3 regions of the Affinirhizobium rhizoryzae genome follow, and region 2 is predicted to be linked to each of the others. Evidence: predicted binding sites of a transcription regulator. Region 2 holds the regulator's gene; each other region holds the start of a gene.

Region 1 (6,249 bases), 280 kb from region 2:
AATTCACCGTCAATGGTCCTGCCGCGTGGTCCGCTTTCGCCGTAACCGATCCGCTCGACAGCATGGCCGGAACGGCTGCCCCAGTTGTCGCGGGTGGCTTCGCTCTTGTTGGCCTGAGCGCGCTTCCAGCCGGGAGTTGAATAGGAATTGGCGAAGGGATCCGCCTTGTCGAAGCGCGACTGTCCGTAGCCGCCGCGACCATAACCGCCATAGCTCGATTCCGATTCGGCAACATCCACATGCATCGGCGGCAATTCATCAAGGAAGCGCGACGGCATGGTGGACTGCCAGAGGCCGTGGATGCGCCGGTTCGAAACGAACCAGATGTGGCAGCGCCGCTTGGCACGGGTGATTCCGACATAGGCGAGGCGACGCTCTTCCTCGAGGCCTGCCCGACCGCCTTCATCCAATGCGCGCTGGTGCGGGAAAAGACCTTCCTCCCAGCCGGGCAGGAAAACGGTTTCGAATTCCAGACCTTTTGCCGAATGCAGCGTCATGATGGAAACGGCATCCATATCCTCGTTTTGCTCGGCATCCATGACGAGTGAGACATGCTCCAGGAAGCCGCGCATGCTCTCGAACGCTTCCATGGAGCGTACGAGTTCCTTCAGGTTTTCCAGACGACCCGGCGCTTCCGCCGATTTGTCGTTCTTCCACATATCGGTGTAGCCGGATTCCTCCAGAATCTGCTCGGCCAGCTCCGTATGGGGAGTGGTTTCAAGCAGTTCCGACCATCTCCTGAAACTTTGAATCACATCGAAAAGCGCCTTGCGCGCCTTGGGCTTCAATTCGTCGGTCTCGATCAAGTCTGCCGCGGCGGCCAGCATGGGAATGTCGCGGGCACGGGCATAATCATGCAGGGTGCGGACGGTCGTATCGCCCAGCCCACGCTTTGGCGTGTTGACGATCCGCTCGAAGGCCAGATCGTCCGCCGGTTGGCAGGTGAGGCGGAAATAGGCCATCGCATCGCGAATTTCGAGGCGCTCGTAAAAGCGCGGACCGCCGATGACCCGGTAGTTAAGGCCGAGGGTCACGAATCGATCTTCGAACTCGCGCATCTGGAAGGAAGCGCGAACGAGAATGGCCATGTCGTTCAGCTTGTGCTTGTTGCGCTGAAGCTGCTCTATCTCTTCGCCCACGGCACGGGCTTCTTCTTCCGAGTCCCAGGCCGCGTGGACGATCACCTTTTCGTCATCGGGATTAGTGCGTTCCGTGAAAAGCGTCTTGCCGAGGCGACCTTCATTGTTCGCAATCAGGTGTCCTGCGGCGCCGAGAATATGCTCGGTAGAGCGATAGTTCCGTTCAAGGCGAATGACCTTCGCGCCGGGAAAATCCTTCTCGAAACGCAGGATGTTATCCACTTCAGCGCCACGCCAACCGTAGATGGACTGGTCGTCGTCACCGACGCAACAGACGTTTTGCGGCACATCCTTCGGGCGCTGTGCCAGAAGCCGCAGCCACATATATTGGGCGGTGTTGGTATCCTGATACTCGTCCACCAGAATGTAGCGGAAGCGTTGATGGTAGTCCTTCAGCACATCCGGATTGCGGCGGAATAGATCGATCGGGTGCAGCAGGAGGTCACCGAAATCGCAGGCATTCAGTGTCTTCAGTCGCGCCTGATAGGCGGCATAAAGTTCGCGACCCTTGCCGTTGGCAAAGGCGCGCGCATCGCCTTCGGGAATATCCTTCGGCGTCAGCCCCTTGTTTTTCCAGCCGTCGATCATGCCTGCGAACTGGCGCGCAGGCCAGCGCTTGTCATCCAGGCCTTCTGCTTGAATTAACTGTTTAATCAGACGGATAACATCGTCCGTATCCAGAATGGTGAAGTCGCTGCGAAGGCCGACAAGCTCTGCATGACGCCGTAGAAGCTTCACGCCGATCGAGTGGAAAGTGCCAAGCCACGGCATGCCTTCGACCGCACCGCCGACGAGAACGCCGATGCGCTCCTTCATTTCGCGCGCAGCCTTGTTCGTGAAGGTCACGGCCAGGATCTGGCTTGGAAAGGCACGATTGGTCGCAAGGATATGGGCGATGCGCGTGGTGAGGACGCGCGTCTTGCCCGTGCCCGCGCCGGCCAGCACCAGAACGGGTCCATCCAGCGATTCGACTGCTTCCCGCTGCTCCGGGTTCAGGCCGCCAAGATAGTCAGGGGCCGGGCGGCTCTGGTCGCGTGCGGCCATGGCACGCGCCGCAATGCCCAGGCCGCTGCCGGGCGCTGCCGTGGAGGGAGCAGGGGGCTTGGAACGGCGGGAGCCGTGATCCGGTTCTTCATCGAAGAACGGAATGTCATCGAAACTGTTCGTCATCAGCGCAATCTAATGATTCCGGAAGCACAAGGCCATAGGCTACGTTCTGGTTTTATTCCAGTGGTGCGCCAGATGAGAAATGGCATCAATATGCATATTCGTATCCTGTGGCTTTCGGCTCACGATTCCGTGAGTTTCCGTCAGGTTACAATTTGGCAAGATTGGTAATCCAGCGTTGTCTAACCAACCGTAGAACGCGATACTTGATAACGTCTTCAATTCAACCGGAGTGACTGAATGCGCATCTGGAAGCAATTGCTCCTCAGTATTGTCGTGCTGTTCGCGGGGCTCTGTCTGTGGATCTTTGTCAGCGCCGATGCGGCAAGAAGTCTCGTTGGAATGGGTGTGCCCGCGCGTCTGGTGGGTCTCATCCAGCCGGCAGCGATAGACGCGCAGAAAACGGCTCAATCTGATAACCCCGCGCGAAACGGCCAGGGTGCTGCCCAAGGGGCAGGGCAGGGTCAGGGCGCTGGCCAGAGTGGAGGCCAAGGGGGAGGTCAAGCGGGAGGCCAAGGCGGAGGTCAACGGGCCACGCTCGTTGCCGTTCGCCCAGTCGTGACAGCCACGATCAATGATCGGCTGACAGCCATTGGCAGCGGTGTTGCCATCCAGTCCGTCGTGGTGATGCCGCAGGCGACCGGCACGATTGACGAAATTCTCGTCAGGGCAGGTCAGAAGGTTACCAAGGGTCAGGTTCTCGCCCGCCTCGATGATGACGAGCAGTTGATCGAGCGGGACAAGGCGCAGGTAGCGCTGAGGAGTGCGGTCGAGAAGGCTGCGTCTTACAAGAACCTCCAAAGCGTGACCCGTCTTGATGCGCTGGATGCGCAGATTGCCGAAGAGGCCGCCAAGCTGGCGCTGAGCACGGCGCGGTTGAACCTCAAGCGGCGGGAAATCACCGCGCCGATCGATGGTGTGGCAGGAATCGTCCCGGCGAATGTCGGTGACAACGTTACGACGCAGACAAGTATCGTGACGCTGGACGATCGCTCCGAGATCCTCGTCGACTTTTACGCGCCGGAACGCTTCATCACCCAGATCGAAACGGGTGCTTCCTTCGAAGCAACCTCGGTCAGCCGTCCGGGACAGGTGTTCAAGGGCGTGATCGATTCCGTGGACAACCGCGTGGATGCTGCAAGCCGTACCGTCCGCATTCGTGGCCGTATCGATAATCCAACGGATCTGCTGCGTGCAGGCATGTCCTTCCAGGTGGCGATGCGGTTCGCCGGTGAAAGCTATCCGGCCGTGGACCCCCTGTCGGTTCAATGGGATGCCGAAGGTGCCTTCGTCTGGAAGGTAGCCGATAGCAAGGCGCAGAAGGTTCGCGTCAGTGTCATCCAGCGCAATCCGGATACGGTTCTGGTACAGGCAGCCCTGAAGCCGGATGACCGGATCGTGACAGAAGGATTGCAGCGTGTTCGTGAAGGCCAGCCGGTTCGCATTCAGGGCGAGCCCCAGCGCGTGGCGGAGGCAGCGACCCGATGAGCAGCAAGGATCAGCACGACATGAAGGCAGAGGATGCAAAATCCACCTTCACGGCTCTGTTCGTTCGCCGCCCTATCCTGGCGGCAGTTATCAATACGCTTCTGGTCGTGGCCGGTCTGGCCGCCTTCGTCGGCGTGGAAGTTCGCGAACTCCCTGATGTTGATCAGCCGGTCATTACTGTTCGGACCGATTACGAAGGTGCTTCGCCCCAGACCGTTGACCAGGAATTGACACAGGTCATAGAGGGCGCTGTCGCCCGCGTTAGCGGGTTGAAGGCCCTGTCTTCCGAATCGCAGTTCGGTGCCAGCCGCGTGACCATGGAGTTCAACGACACGGTTGATCTTGCCGTTGCCGCAAGCGATGTGCGCGATGCGATTGGCCGCGTTTCCTATCAGTTGCCTGATACAGTGGACGAGCCGCGCATCGTCAAGGCGGACTCCGATTCACAGCCGATCATGCGGCTTGCCGTAACGTCTTCAAAGCTTTCGATGGAAGACCTGACTCTGCTTGTCGACAAGCAGGTGGTTGACCGGCTGGCAGCGGTGGAGGGTGTTGCGGATGTCGAGCTTTACGGCGATCAGGAAAAGATCTTCCGTGTCGATCTCAATCAGGCGGCTCTCGCCAGCCGTGGCCTCACGGTCGCCGATGTCTCCACTGCGCTTTCCAGTGCAGCGCTCGATGTTCCGGCCGGTTCGCTCACAAGCCGAACGCAGGATATCGTGGTGCGCGCAACGGCAAACCTGGAGACGCCGCGCGACTTCGAGAACGTACTGATCAAGGACAATATCCGCCTTCGTGATGTTGCAAGCGTCAATCTCGGCGCCGATGACGGAACCACGACGCTTCGGTCCAACGGCGTGCAGGGCGTCGGTCTCGGTATCATCCGTCAGGCGCAATCCAACACGCTCAACATCTCGACGGGCGTTGCAGCGGCGGTCGCCGAGCTGCAGAAGGTGCTTCCGGAAGGAACGCGGATCATCATAACCTCGGATGACGCCGTGTTCATTCGCGGTGCGCTGCATGAGGTGGAACTGGCGCTGGGGCTTTCTGCGCTCATCGTGGTCGTCGTTCTCTATCTCTTCCTGCGCGACTGGCGCGCGACGCTCATTCCGGCGCTGACCATGCCTGTTGCGCTGATCGGAACGCTGACGGCGATTTACCTCGTCGGCTTCTCCATCAACATCCTCACCCTGCTGGCCATCGTGCTGGCAACGGGTCTCGTGGTGGACGACGCGATCGTCGTGCTCGAGAACATCGTGCGCCGACGCTCGGAAGGCATGGGGCCGCGCGCTGCGGCGGTGCTGGGTACGCAGGAAGTTTTCTTTGCGGTTCTCGCCACTACGGCAACGCTGGCGGCTGTGTTCATTCCGCTTTCCTTCCTGCCCGGACAATTGGGTGGCCTGTTCCGCGAGTTCGGTTTCGTGCTGGCATTCGCCGTGGGGCTTTCGTCGATCACCGCCCTCACGCTGTGCCCCATGCTGGCCTCTCGCATGCTGACCAAGCCGATGAGCGAGCCGAAGGGGCTTCTCGCCGGCTTTGGTAATCTCTTTGCGAACACCTATGAGAAGTGGCTGCGGTTTACGCTCAATGCGCCGATCGTCATCATCGCAGTGGCGGTCATGTTCGGCGCGGCGGCCTTCGTCGCTTTCGGTCTGGTCAAGAACGAGCTGACGCCGCTGGAAGATCGCTCCCTCGTCGCAATGCGCCTGACCACGCCGCAGGGTGTGAGCCTCGAGTACACGCAGGACCAGATCCGCCGCGTCGAGGAAAATCTCCAGCCGTTGGTCGACTCCGGTGAGATCCGGAACATCTTCTCCATTTCCGGCATGGGCAATTCCACCAATAGCGGTTTCATGGTGATGACGCTGGCGCCCTGGGGCGAACGCACGCGCACCCAGAACCAGATCGTTGCGGATGTGAATGCAGCTGCGGCAAAAGTTCCGGCGGTGCGTGGTTTCGCGATCCAGTCCAACAGTCTGCGTATTCGCGGGGCGGGGAATGGCCTGCAGTTCGCGCTGGTGGGCAATGAGCACGCGAAGCTTACGGATGCCGCCATCAAGCTCGTTCAGGCGATGGAAAAGAACTCGGATTTCCAGACGCCGCGTCTCGACAACGAACCGACGCAGGCGCAGCTTTCGGTCTCCATCGACCGCGAGCGTGCCTCTGATCTGGGCATCGACATCACTGGCCTGTCGACCGCCATGCAGGCTCTACTGGAGGGACGTTCCATTGTTGATGTCTTCGTCAACGGAGAGGCCTATCCGGTCAAGCTGACCTCCACGATGCAGCCGATCGATGATCCGACCGATCTGCAGAACATCTTCCTGCGCACCAATGACGGCAAGGTCGTGCCAATGTCTACTGTCGTCAGCCTCAAGGAAGGGGCGGTCGCGCCACGCCTGAACCGCGAGCAGCAACTGGCCGCGGTTTCGATTTCTGCCGGTCTCGGCGATGG
Region 2 (6,249 bases):
GCGCTCGACATGATGTTTTGTGCACCGCGAAAGTAGGGCTTAACGACCTCATGTCGAGACAGTAAAGAGGGTGTCCCGCGAATATGTTGAATTAAATCGATCCAATACAGATTTAGCCAACAAGTTTGGTTTGACGCCGATTGACGCGCTCGTTCACCACATGCAGTCTGCCCTTCATATTTAACTTAGCAAGCGATTTTCAAGGCAGCATATAGTGGATCGGGCACTTGTTGGGCGTGCATTCTTACGTTTTCGCCGCCCTAGAGAGGCGACTCAAGTCTGGGTGCACTTGGCCGATGCATCTCGGGAGAAGACCGCCTCGCCACAACTCCCAACGCGTCCGTCATCGAATGACCGCTATAAGCCGCCGCCTGCTGTTGAAAGCAAGAAACCGTGGTACCAGCGTATATGGGCCGAAGAGGTGTCTTTTGGACACGTTTTCCTTTTTCTGCCCGTCGCTCTGGGCACCGGTGCGGCAATCTGGTTTGCACTTCCGTTTGAACCTCCTTTGGTCCAACTCTGGTCAGCCTGCCTCCTTCTTGCTGCGGCATGTCTGTTGGGGCGAGCGGGCTATCAAAAGCTGTCACTTGCTGCTGCCATTCCCGGTCTTCTGGCAGGGGGGATGCTGCTCGCCAGATTCGAATCCGACCGGCTTGCGACAATCATTCTCGATAGCCCGGTCACGACGACTGTGACCGGAGTTGTCGAGCGTCGCGAAGCTGTCGGCGACCAGCGTTGGCGCTACGTCCTCAACATCCTGGAGACCTCTGGACCGAAGCTGAAGCGCGCCCCTGAACGTGTGGCGCTGATCGTGCGCGGCAAGACAGACCCTTTGCAGACCGGCGCTGTCGTGCGGGGGCGCGCGCGATTGACGCCGCCGTCAGGGCCGGCGCTTCCCGGTTTGAGCGATTTCAGCTTTCCGGCCTATTTCGACGGCATTGGTGCAACGGGCTTTTTCTACGGCAGCCCCGAGATACTGGGTGCTCGGGAAGCAATAGGGGTTTGGCAACAGGCCGTGCAGTTTGCCTTCGCATTGCGCAGCTATGTTGGCGATCGTATTCGGCAACTTAATCCCGGCGATGAGGGGGCATTTGCGGCTGCCATCGTAACGGATGAGCGACGAGCGATTTCGCCAACGGTCGTGGAGGCTCTCAGATCATCTGGGCTAGCCCATATCGTCGCCATATCCGGCCTGAACATGGCGCTCGCTGCGGGAATCTTTTTTGTCGGCCTACGAACCGTGCTCGTTATGCTGCCGGGCGTTTCAGCGCGTTTACCTGTCAAAAAAGTCAGCGCATTCGGTGCGCTTCTGATGGTGACGGCCTATTATTGCATCTCCGGTTTCGGCGTATCAGCTGAACGAGCATACATCATGATGGCGATTCTTCTGATTGCCATCCTCTTCAACCGCCCTTCGTTGAGTATGCACAACATCGCCCTGGCGGCGTTGGTGATCATCGTTCTTCACCCATCCAGTGTCATGGGCGCCAGTTTCCAGATGTCGTTTGCTGCGACTGCTGCTCTGCTTGCCTGCTATCGCATCTGGGCTGATCGCGCTCATGAGTCCGATCAGGCGCTCGTTTCCGGCATTTCATTTCGTAGCCTTTTGTCCGGCGTCTCTCGGGTTCTGGGCGGGACGTTGATGACATCCCTGATCGGAGGATTGGCAACTGCGGTCTTTTCCATTGCGCATTTCAATCAGCTGACTGCCTATGGCCTCGCTGCCAATCTTGCGACCATGCCCATCATCTCCCTCATTGTCATGCCTTCGGGACTCATCGGCATGCTTCTGATGCCCTTCGGGCTCGATCAACCGTTCTTCATGATCATGTCTCTTGGCTTGAAGCTGGTAATCGCGGTGGCCCTGGAGGTGGCCTCCTGGGGCGGAAATATAGAAACGGGGCGTGCCGCAAGCTGGCTCTTGCCTGTTGCCACCGCCGGTCTCATCATCTTCTCGCTCTTGCGGACACGACTGCGATGGTTTGGCCTCGTCATTCTTGTGGCTTCCGTGTGTGTCAACGGACTGATGGAGCCGTCCAGGCCTGATCTCGTAATTGCAGAGGATGGAAGAATGGTGGCGCTCTTGAGTGGGACGTCGGCATCCGTCACGACCGAAAGACCATCCGAGTTCGTATTCAAACAATGGAAGAACGCGCTGGGCCTTGAGGAACTTGTGATGCCAGCCGTGACGAGGGTAGATGTGGGTAAGCGCGAGGCGGCACCAGAATCAAACGGGCCAGTAACAGGAACGGTTTCAGGGAAGACACCGCGTCATGCATTGACGAGCAAAGAGATCGCGCTCATCGACAGAGCATTGGCAATAGACCAGTTGCCGCCGCTTCAAATGCCGCGCTTCTCTTGCGTCAAAAATCTGATTTGCATCGGACGCAGTCCATCAGGTGCCAGAGTTACGATCGTGAGTGACACACGCCTCACAGGATATGCGTGCGACAAGTCTGACATCGTCGTCGTATCCGGCTCGCCCTTTACACAATGCCGCTCTGGTGCGTTGCTCCTGACGGGTTCAAAACTGAAGCAGACAGGCTCCATTGAAATTTGGTTTAACGGTCAGCCTCATCCAGGTTCCTGGATGCTGGAGTCTGCGCTTCAGGGCAACGAAAGACCTTGGCAGTTGCACCGTCTTTACGACTGGCGAACCAACACATTCCAGCAGTTGGACGACGATCCTATCCGTCGACTTCGGGTTCAGTGATAGCGCCGAATGAGGCCCACCAGCTTGCCCTGTACCTTGACACGGTCTGGCGGGAAGATGCGCGTTTCGTAAGCGGGGTTCGCAGCTTCGAGCGCAATCGATGCGCCTTTGCGGCGGAAACGCTTCAACGTCGCTTCCTCGTCGTCCACAAGTGCTACCACGATATCGCCGGGGCTGGCTGTCGCGCCGTTTCGAATGATTACGGTGTCGCCGTCCAGGATCCCTGCCTCGATCATCGAATCACCCTTGACCTCGAGCGCGTAGTGTTCTCCCGGCCCAAGCATTTCCAATGGAACGCTGATGGCATGGGTATTGTTCTGAATCGCAGAGATCGGCACGCCAGCGGCGATGCGCCCCATGACAGGAACCGATGCGGACTGGCTATCCTCTTCTGCGGGTTTTGACTGCACCGGAGCAGGTGAAGGCGGCTGCACTTTGCCAAGCGATCCCTCGATGACGCTTGGCGAAAAGCCGCGTTTGGGTGTCGCAGGCGTTGCACCGAAGGGCTCGGGCAGCTTGATAACCTCCAGCGCCCGGGCGCGGTTGGGCAGCCGACGGATAAAGCCTCTTTCTTCAAGAGCAGTGATCAAGCGGTGAATTCCCGACTTGGAGGCGAGATCCAGAGCATCTTTCATCTCGTCAAATGACGGCGGCACGCCCGACTCCTTCATCCGTGCATGAATGAAAAGAAGCAGTTCCTGCTGTTTACGTGTCAACATGCGTCGTCATCCTGTTGGGAAACAAATCCAGAACAGACACTATCTGTTCCATATGTGTTCCGCAAGAGGTTCACGGCAAATATAGCTTGCAGAAACACATGGATAATGGTGGGTTGCAGGCCGTGTTACCGACAGGAGCTTCTTTTTTGACTACTCCGAACATCGATCATCTGGTCTTGCCGGTCGAATCGCTGGTTGGCGCGCGCAAGCGTTGGCAGGAGCTTGGCTTTACCGTGGCGCCGGACGCGTTCCATCCTTTCGGCACGTCCAATGCCTGTGTCTTTTTCAGCGACGGAACCTATCTTGAGCCACTTGCCGTTCAAGATGAGGCTCTCGCAGGCCAGAGCATTACTGCAGGAAACTGCTTCGTCGAAAAAGATCGTACGTTTCGGCAAGCCGGAGCTCGTGAAGGTTTTTCTGCTTTTGTTTTGCGTTCGACGGATGCGGTGACGGATGATGAACGCTTCCGGCAATCCGGGATCAGCGCCGGGAATCGCCTGGACTTTTCGCGTACGGTCGTTGATGAGAACGGTAGCGCTTCGGTTGCCAGCTTTCGACTGGCCTTTGCCGATCTCGATTCCTCGAGCTTCTTCGCTTTCACGTGCCAACGAGTGAATGCGGCATTACCAACTGCGGGGCCGTCCGTAGAGCATAGAAATGGTGCGCTCGGACTTGGCGCTCTCTTCCTCGCCACAGAGGGGTCAAGGGGAATTGAAAATCTGGCAACGATGCTTGGCGTTCACGTGCAGGAAAAGGATCACAAGTATGTGTTCCCGCTGGGCAATTGTGACGTCGAGGTCGCGATGGAAATTGCCCCCGAATTAGACCACACTCCAAGGTATCCCACAGGTCTCCGCGGGATCGGCATTCGGTTCCGCGTCAGGAACATTGCAGAAACCCGCTCTGTGCTACAGGAAGCATCAATTCCGCATCAGAGCAGCGGCGAGCGCCTGATCATCGCGCCGGCGCAAGGACAGGGATGCATTGTGGAATTTGTTCAGGCCTGATGTGCACGATTGGCGAGGCCTTAGTGAAATGAACCCTGCGCAAGTCAAGACGCTCCCGATATCAACGACCGTGGCTGCGAAGGGTGCATCGCTTCTCCGGGTTGAAGAGCTTGATCAGCATCTCCTAGGATACGACAGCGCGACACAGGCGCTTGATGTCTGGTGCGAGTTGCGAGGCTTCCAACGACGTACCAAGACCCAAGCGAAACGGGTGAGCGCCAATGCAGTGTTACCCTCCAAATCAGTTTACACCGCTCTCGGTCTAAGTGATGGCGAGGAAATCGAGTATCGCAAGGTTCAGCTGATGCGCGATGGACTTGTTCTTTCCGAGGCTCACAACTGGTATCGGCCAGACGCGCTGACCATCCAGATGAAAGAGTGTTTGGCTCAAACAAATGTGCCGTTTGGCCGGGTTGTGCAGGCTTTGCAGTTTACCCGGAGAACATTGCAGAGCGAAATCCTCTGGTGTCCACCAGAACCCATGCCGTACTTCGTTCTTCGACATCACGCGGTCCTGCACAAGCCGGATTCGATGCCCTTCAGCTTCGTTATCGAGACCTATACGCACCATTTGCTGCTCGATCGAACGAGGTGAGAGTGGCATCCATTTCCACTGGTGACAGTTACACGCTCGACTGTTATGCACCGCGCGAGCGCATCGGTGCCATTCTTGGGTGATATCCGGACTATACGATGCCCGAATCGAAAAGGCCTGAAGCTTTCAGCAATTTGCCGACGCCTCAAGCCGAGCAAGCGGCTGACGCCGGGAAGGATAAGCTTATGAGTGTTGTCGCGAATTCCGTGGTTGCCGTAGGCGAAGGCAAATCCCGCGTCGAGTTTTCCAATGCAAAGCCTCTCTCGCTCATTTGCGGGCCGTGCCAGATGGAAAGCCGCGACCACGCCTTCATGATGGCAGGTTCGATCAAGGAGATCACTGACAAGCTGGGTATCGGGCTCGTCTACAAGAGCTCCTTCGACAAGGCCAATCGGACGTCCCTTTCCGGCAAGCGGGGTATCGGCCTGGAGAAGGCGCTTGAGGTCTTCAGTGACCTCAAGAAGAAGTTTGGCTTTCCGGTCCTGACCGATATCCATACCGAAGAGCAGTGTGCAGAGGTCGCGCCGGTCGTTGATGTTCTGCAGATTCCTGCGTTCCTTTGTAGGCAAACGGATCTTCTCGTTGCTGCGGCCAAGACAGGTCGCGCGATCAATGTGAAGAAAGGGCAGTTCCTGGCCCCTTGGGATATGAAGAACGTGCAGGCCAAGTTCACGGAGAGCGGTAATCCGAACGTCATGCTGTGCGAACGAGGCGCTTCGTTTGGCTATAACACGCTTGTATCCGACATGCGTTCATTGCCCATCATGGCTGCCATGGGCTCACCGGTCATCTTCGATGCAACCCACTCCGTTCAGCAGCCGGGCGGGCAGGGTGGCTCCACTGGCGGCCAGCGCGAATTCGTCGAGACACTGGCGCGCGCCGCTGTGGCTGTCGGTGTCGCCGGCGTCTTCATCGAAAGCCATCAGGATCCCGACAATGCACCTTCTGACGGACCAAACATGGTCAAGCTTCAGGACCTTCCGCGTCTGCTGGAAACATTGATGGCCTTCGATGCCGTTGCCAAGCGTTCCGCTTAGTGGCGCCCATGGCAGCTTGAATATCGAGCTGTCATACGCGTGCCATTGTATTTTCTGCCTTGTTGGGTAAGACAGGCACATACTTTCACCGCACAGCACAGGATGAGCTTATGACAGCTATTACGGACATTATCGCGCGCGAAATTCTCGACAGCCGTGGCAACCCGACCGTTGAAGT
Region 3 (6,249 bases), 160 kb from region 2:
AGTTCGGACATGCCGTAAAGAATGCGACGATGAACAGGCTTCAAGCCATCACGCACATCGGGCAGCGCCCGGCTCACGATTACGCTCATCGCGTAGTCGAGATAGGAACGCTGCATCTCTTCCATGATGGAAATGGGTTCGATGCCTGGAGGCAGCTTTCCGCCGCCGGGTGTGCTCTGGTCAGTCAAATCGGGTACGATCTCTGTTCGGAATCAGTCTTGTGTGTATAGACCATGCACAGTTCAAACGCCAATTTTGCGGCAGGTTTTGAACAGGCTTTTGGCCTATCTGGCAAGCTGACCATAGTGTTTGCCCTCATGGATGCGCAAGCCAAACATGAAATGCACAAGATGAACGCGTTAATCGGTGAGCATGCGCCAATTATCTGCTGGTAGACCGCTTCCGCGACGCGTACATTTCGCCTAAACGGGGCGTAGAGCATAAAGAGTAGCGGACGGGGGAACCATGGCATCTGCCGATAATATCATGAGTGCCTTCACAACCCTGCTGGTTACACTCGACCCGCCCGGTCTTGCACCGATCTTCCTCGGACTGACTGCGGGACTTGATGCGATACAACGGCGTCAGGTTGCTATTCGCGGCACGATCATTGCCTTCGGGATCCTGGCGACGTTCGCCATTTTCGGTGCAGGCATCCTTTCGATACTCGGCATCTCCATGGGCGCCTTCCGTATTGCCGGCGGCCTGCTGCTGTTCTGGATTTCATTCGAAATGATTTTCCAGAAGCGCAATGAGCGGAAGGAAGAGACGTCCAAGGCCGCCATTTCCATCGATCATGTTCAGCACATCGCCGTTTTCCCGCTGGCCCTGCCGCTCATTGCCGGGCCCGGCGCAATTTCTGCAACCGTGCTTCTGGCAGGTTCCTTTGCAGCGCCTCTGGACCGTGCGCTGCTGATTGGCATGCTTGCCTTTGTCATGCTGCTTGTGCTGCTGGCGCTGATCGTTGCTGAAAAACTTGACCGCTATCTCGGCGTCACAGGGCGCGCGCTGCTCACCCGTTTGCTGGGCGTGTTGCTCGCTGCGCTGTCCGTACAGTTCGTGGTCGACGGTATCAAATCGGCATTCAACACCTGAGGCACGACCAGATCAGGTGAAGCTGGTCAGACGGGCCAAACAATCAAGGCGACCGAGAACCTCGGCCGCCTTTCGATTATTATTCTCAGAACGGGATGTCATCATCCAGATCACGGGCGAAGCCACCGCCGCCACCGGAGGACTGACCGCCGCGTCCGGAGCCTGAGCTTGAAGTGGATGGCGCACGATCGTAATCGTCACCATAGCCGCCGCCAAAATCACCACCACCGGAGGATCCTCGGCCGCCGCCAAAGCCACCGCCGGCAGCACCGCCCTCACCGCGACCATCAAGCATGGTCAGCGTGGAGTTGAAGCCCTGCAGAACGACTTCCGTCGAATAGCGGTCGTTGCCGTTCTGGTCCTGCCATTTGCGGGTCTGAAGCGCGCCTTCGATGTAGAGCTTGGCGCCCTTCTTCACATACTGTTCGACGACCTTGCAGAGGCCCTCATTGAAGACGACGACAGTGTGCCACTCGGTCTTTTCCCGACGCTCGCCGCTATTGCGGTCACGCCAGCTTTCCGAGGTTGCGATTCGCAGATTGGCGATCGGGCGACCGTCCTGCGTGCGACGAATTTCTGGATCGGCACCAACATTCCCAATCAGAATGACCTTGTTGACGCTACCTGCCATCTTAACACCTTGTCTGCCGGTCGAACGGCATCTCCTATTTCGCTTGCGCAATACCTTAAAGCATCCGCCCAATCGGCGCGATGTTGATACATTTAATCCACAACCAAATTTGTTCTTTATTTGTTCTAGTATTTGGTTATGATCCTGTCAACGGGATCACACGTAGCCAGCGTACGAGATATGAACTTATGCCAAAGTGCCTCGACAGTAGCGATGAGATCACTAGATAAGAGGCCAGACCTCCCACAGAGCCAAGAGACGATGAGCGAACTCAAGACGATTTCCATTCGCGGTGCCCGCGAGCATAACCTCAAGGGTGTAGATCTCGATCTGCCGCGCAACAGCCTGATCGTGATGACCGGCCTTTCGGGTTCGGGCAAATCCTCGCTCGCTTTCGATACCATCTATGCAGAAGGTCAGCGCCGCTATGTCGAGAGCCTTTCGGCCTATGCGCGCCAGTTCCTGGAAATGATGCAGAAGCCGGACGTCGACCAGATCGACGGACTATCTCCTGCCATCTCGATCGAACAGAAGACGACGTCGAAAAACCCGCGCTCCACCGTCGGCACGGTGACCGAGATCTATGACTACATGCGTCTGCTGTTTGCGCGCGTCGGGGTCCCGTACTCTCCGGCAACCGGCCTGCCGATCGAAAGCCAGACCGTAAGTCAGATGGTAGACCGTGTGCTCGCTCTTGGGGATGGGACGCGCCTCTATATTCTTGCTCCAATGGTGCGCGGACGCAAGGGCGAGTATAAAAAGGAGCTGGCGGACCTGATGAAAAAGGGCTTCCAGCGCGTCAAGGTTGACGGCCAGTTCTATGAGATTGCCGAGGTGCCGGCGCTCGACAAGAAGTACAAGCACGATATCGATGTTGTGGTGGATCGTGTCGTGGTGCGCAACGACATCGGCGCCCGTTTGGCCGACAGTCTGGAGACTTGCCTGAAGCTGGCGGATGGTCTTGCCATCGCTGAATTCGCCGACAAGCCTTTGCCACCGGAAGAAACCGCAGCCGGGGGATCTGCGAATAAATCGCTCAATGAAACGCATGAGCGTGTTCTGTTTTCCGAGAAATTCGCCTGCCCGGTCTCCGGTTTTACGATTCCGGAAATCGAACCTCGCCTTTTCTCGTTCAACAATCCGTTCGGCGCCTGCCCGACCTGTGATGGCCTTGGTGCGCAGCAGAAGGTGGACGAGCACCTGATCGTTCCAGAGCCCGACAGGACGCTGAAGGATGGCGCGATTGCGCCCTGGGCGAAATCCTCTTCGCCCTATTACAATCAGACCCTTGAGGGACTAGGCAAAGTTTTCGGGTTCAAGCTCTCCGACCGGTGGTCGAAGCTATCGGACAAGGCGCAGAAGGCAATCCTCCATGGGACCGAGGAGAAGATCGAGTTCCAATATGCGGATGGAGCGCGATCCTACAAGACGACCAAGACCTTCGAAGGCATCGTTCCCAACCTCGAACGCCGCTGGAAAGAAACAGACAGCGCCTGGGCGCGCGAGGAAATCGAGCGCTACATGTCTGCGGCGCCCTGCCCGGCCTGTGGCGGTTTCCGTCTGAAGCCGGAGGCCCTGGCGGTCAAGATCGACAAGCTGCATATCGGACAGGTGACCGATATGTCGATCCGTAAAGCGCGTGACTGGTTCGAGGATCTTCCCGCGCGTCTCAATGCCAAACAGAACGAGATTGCTGTTCGTATCTTGAAGGAAATTCGCGACCGGCTGCGCTTTCTCAACGATGTGGGGCTGGACTATCTCAGCCTTTCGCGAAATTCCGGCACGCTTTCCGGCGGTGAAAGCCAGCGTATCCGCCTCGCATCGCAGATCGGTTCCGGCCTGACGGGTGTTCTCTACGTGCTTGACGAGCCCTCGATCGGATTGCATCAGCGCGACAACGCCCGATTGCTGGAAACGCTGAAGCATCTTCGGGATATCGGCAATACGGTGCTGGTTGTCGAGCATGACGAGGACGCCATTCTGACAGCCGACTTCGTTGTCGACATCGGTCCGGCAGCCGGCATTCATGGCGGCAAGGTGGTTGCTGAAGGCACGCCACAGCAAATCATGGATAACCCGAACTCGCTCACCGGCAAATATCTATCGGGCGAGCTTGGAGTCGCGGTTCCGGCAGAACGACGCAAGCCCAAGAAGGGCAAGGAGATCAAGGTCGTCGGCGCACGGGGCAACAACCTGAAAAACGTCACCGCTTCTGTGCCGCTTGGCGTGTTTACAGCCGTGACCGGTGTTTCCGGCGGTGGCAAATCGACCTTCCTCATCGAAACGCTTTACAAATCCGCTGCACGTAGAGTTATGGGCGCTCGCGAGATTCCAGCGGAACACGACCGCATCGATGGTTTCGAGTTCATCGACAAGGTCATCGACATCGACCAATCGCCGATCGGGCGCACGCCGCGTTCGAACCCGGCCACCTATACCGGTGCTTTCACACCGATCCGAGATTGGTTCGCAGGCCTGCCGGAAGCAAAGGCGCGCGGCTATCAGCCGGGACGCTTCTCCTTCAACGTCAAGGGCGGGCGATGCGAAGCCTGCCAGGGCGATGGCGTCATCAAGATCGAAATGCACTTCCTTCCAGATGTGTACGTGACCTGTGATGTTTGCCATGGCAAGCGCTACAACCGAGAGACACTCGACGTGCTGTTCAAGGGCAAGTCGATTGCCGACGTTCTGGACATGACGGTCGAGGAAGGCGTCGAGTTCTTCTCCGCCGTGCCCGCGGTCCGTGACAAGCTGCAGGCGCTTTTCGATGTAGGTCTCGGCTATATCAAGGTTGGTCAGCAGGCAAATACGCTCTCGGGCGGCGAGGCGCAGCGCGTAAAACTGGCCAAAGAGCTTTCAAAGCGCTCCACGGGCCGCACACTTTACATACTGGATGAACCGACGACCGGGCTTCACTTCCATGATGTCGCCAAACTACTGGAAATGCTGCATGAACTCGTCAACCAGGGCAATTCCGTCGTGGTGATCGAGCACAACCTTGAAGTCATCAAGACTGCCGACTGGATCATCGACATCGGCCCCGAAGGCGGAACCGGTGGCGGTGAAATTGTGGCTTGCGGCCCTCCGGAAGACATCGTCAAGGAAAAGCGCAGCTACACCGGGCAATTCCTGAAGGAGCTTTTGACGCGCAGACCGCAGCGTAAGGTCAAGGCCGAAGCGGCAGAGTAGCAGACGGAACTGAGGGGGACGGCGAGATGACAGCTCAACGCGCAGCTACCGGCAAAATCCGCACCGGGATCGGTGGCTGGACGTTTGAGCCTTGGGAAGGAACGTTTTATCCGGAAAAGCTGGCCAAGAAACGGCAGTTGGAGTTCGCCAGCCGCGAACTGACGGCGATCGAGGTGAATGGCACCTACTATTCAAGCCAGAAGCCGGAGACCTTTGCAAAATGGGCCTCAGAGGTTCCAGATCATTTTGTCTTTTCGTTGAAGGCCAGCCGCTACTGCACGAACCGGAAGGTGTTGGCAGAGGCTGGCCCGTCCATCGACAAGTTTCTGAACCAGGGAATTGCCGAACTTGGGCCTCATCTCGGGCCTATTCTCTGGCAATTCATGGCAACGAAAGCTTTCGATCCCGCTGATTTCGAAGGCTTCCTGCAACTCCTTCCAAAGTCGCTCAACGGCCTGCCTCTTCGCCACGTCGTGGAACCGCGTCACGCGAGTTTCTGTTGCGAGGCGTTCGTGGATCTTCTGGCAAAGTACGACGTAGCAGCAGTGTGTGCTGACCATGAGGAATACCCGATGTTTGCGGATGTGACGTCGGACTTCGTCTATCTGCGCCTGCAGCGCGGTTCCGATGATGTGAAAACCTGCTATCCGGAACCTGAGCTCGAACGATGGGCAGACCGCATCTCGGTCTACGCCGAGGGCGGCACGCCGGACGATCTGTCGCTGAACGCCCCAAACCGGAAGGCCGCGAAGACCCCTCGGGACGTCTTCGCTTTCTTCATCACAGGGGGTAAAGTCAACGCACCCAACGGTGCCCGTCGGCTTTTCGACAAGCTCAAAGGGGATTGAGGCTTTCGAGCGCGGATGGAATTGCCGTGACAAGGTCCTCTGCCGTCATGCCTCTTTTCGCGTGTTGCGCCGCTTGCGCATGAAGCCAGACTGCCGCGGCGGCGGCCTCATAGGCGGGCATTCCCTGCGCCAAATGCGCGCCTGCAATACCGGCCAGCACATCTCCGGATCCCGCAGTCGCCAGCCAGGGCGGCGCATTCTCATTGATCAGACAACGTCCATCGGGTGCGGCGATTACCGTGTCCGGTCCCTTGTCGATGACGACTGCGCCTGAGCGGGCGGCAGCAAGTCTGGCACGCTCTATCTTGCCCAGGCTGTCATTTCGAGCCAGATCCGGAAACAGCCGTGCGAACTCGCCTTCATGAGGCGTCAGAATATATGGACTTCCGATGTTCTTGAATGTCGCGAACAGCTGCCCGGGATTAGACGAGAAGGACGTGATTGCGTCGGCATCGATAACGCAGGGCTTGGCAGCCAGGACTTCGA

What was found. Region 2 encodes LexA, which represses DNA repair genes until DNA is damaged. Its sites were predicted from a motif close to TGTTCNNNNTGTGTTCNG; they were not measured.
Region 1: a site for LexA is predicted at 2,352-2,369, ahead of G6N80_RS16795 (ATP-dependent helicase). Genes of this name have one in related genera too.
Region 3: a site for LexA is predicted at 1,837-1,854, ahead of uvrA (excinuclease ABC subunit UvrA). Genes of this name have one in related genera too.

Annotation. Positions count from the first base shown of each region.
Region 1 covers NZ_CP049250.1:2,265,079-2,271,327, forward strand. Annotated here, with positions in the region: gene G6N80_RS16795 (ATP-dependent helicase) at 1-2,309, opposite strand, end outside; gene G6N80_RS16800 (efflux RND transporter periplasmic adaptor subunit) at 2,547-3,794, shown strand; gene G6N80_RS16805 (efflux RND transporter permease subunit) at 3,791-6,249, shown strand, end outside.
Region 2 covers NZ_CP049250.1:2,545,772-2,552,020, forward strand. Annotated here, with positions in the region: gene G6N80_RS18100 (ComEC/Rec2 family competence protein) at 422-2,713, shown strand; gene lexA (transcriptional repressor LexA) at 2,707-3,432, opposite strand; gene G6N80_RS18110 (VOC family protein) at 3,531-4,439, shown strand; gene G6N80_RS18115 (hypothetical protein) at 4,468-5,034, shown strand; gene kdsA (3-deoxy-8-phosphooctulonate synthase) at 5,220-6,071, shown strand; gene eno (phosphopyruvate hydratase) at 6,182-6,249, shown strand, end outside.
Region 3 covers NZ_CP049250.1:2,703,270-2,709,518, forward strand. Annotated here, with positions in the region: gene gyrA (DNA gyrase subunit A) at 1-188, opposite strand, end outside; gene G6N80_RS18870 (MarC family protein) at 466-1,095, shown strand; gene G6N80_RS18875 (single-stranded DNA-binding protein) at 1,181-1,726, opposite strand; gene uvrA (excinuclease ABC subunit UvrA) at 1,988-4,915, shown strand; gene G6N80_RS18885 (DUF72 domain-containing protein) at 4,942-5,763, shown strand; gene G6N80_RS18890 (NAD(P)H-hydrate dehydratase) at 5,750-6,249, opposite strand, start outside.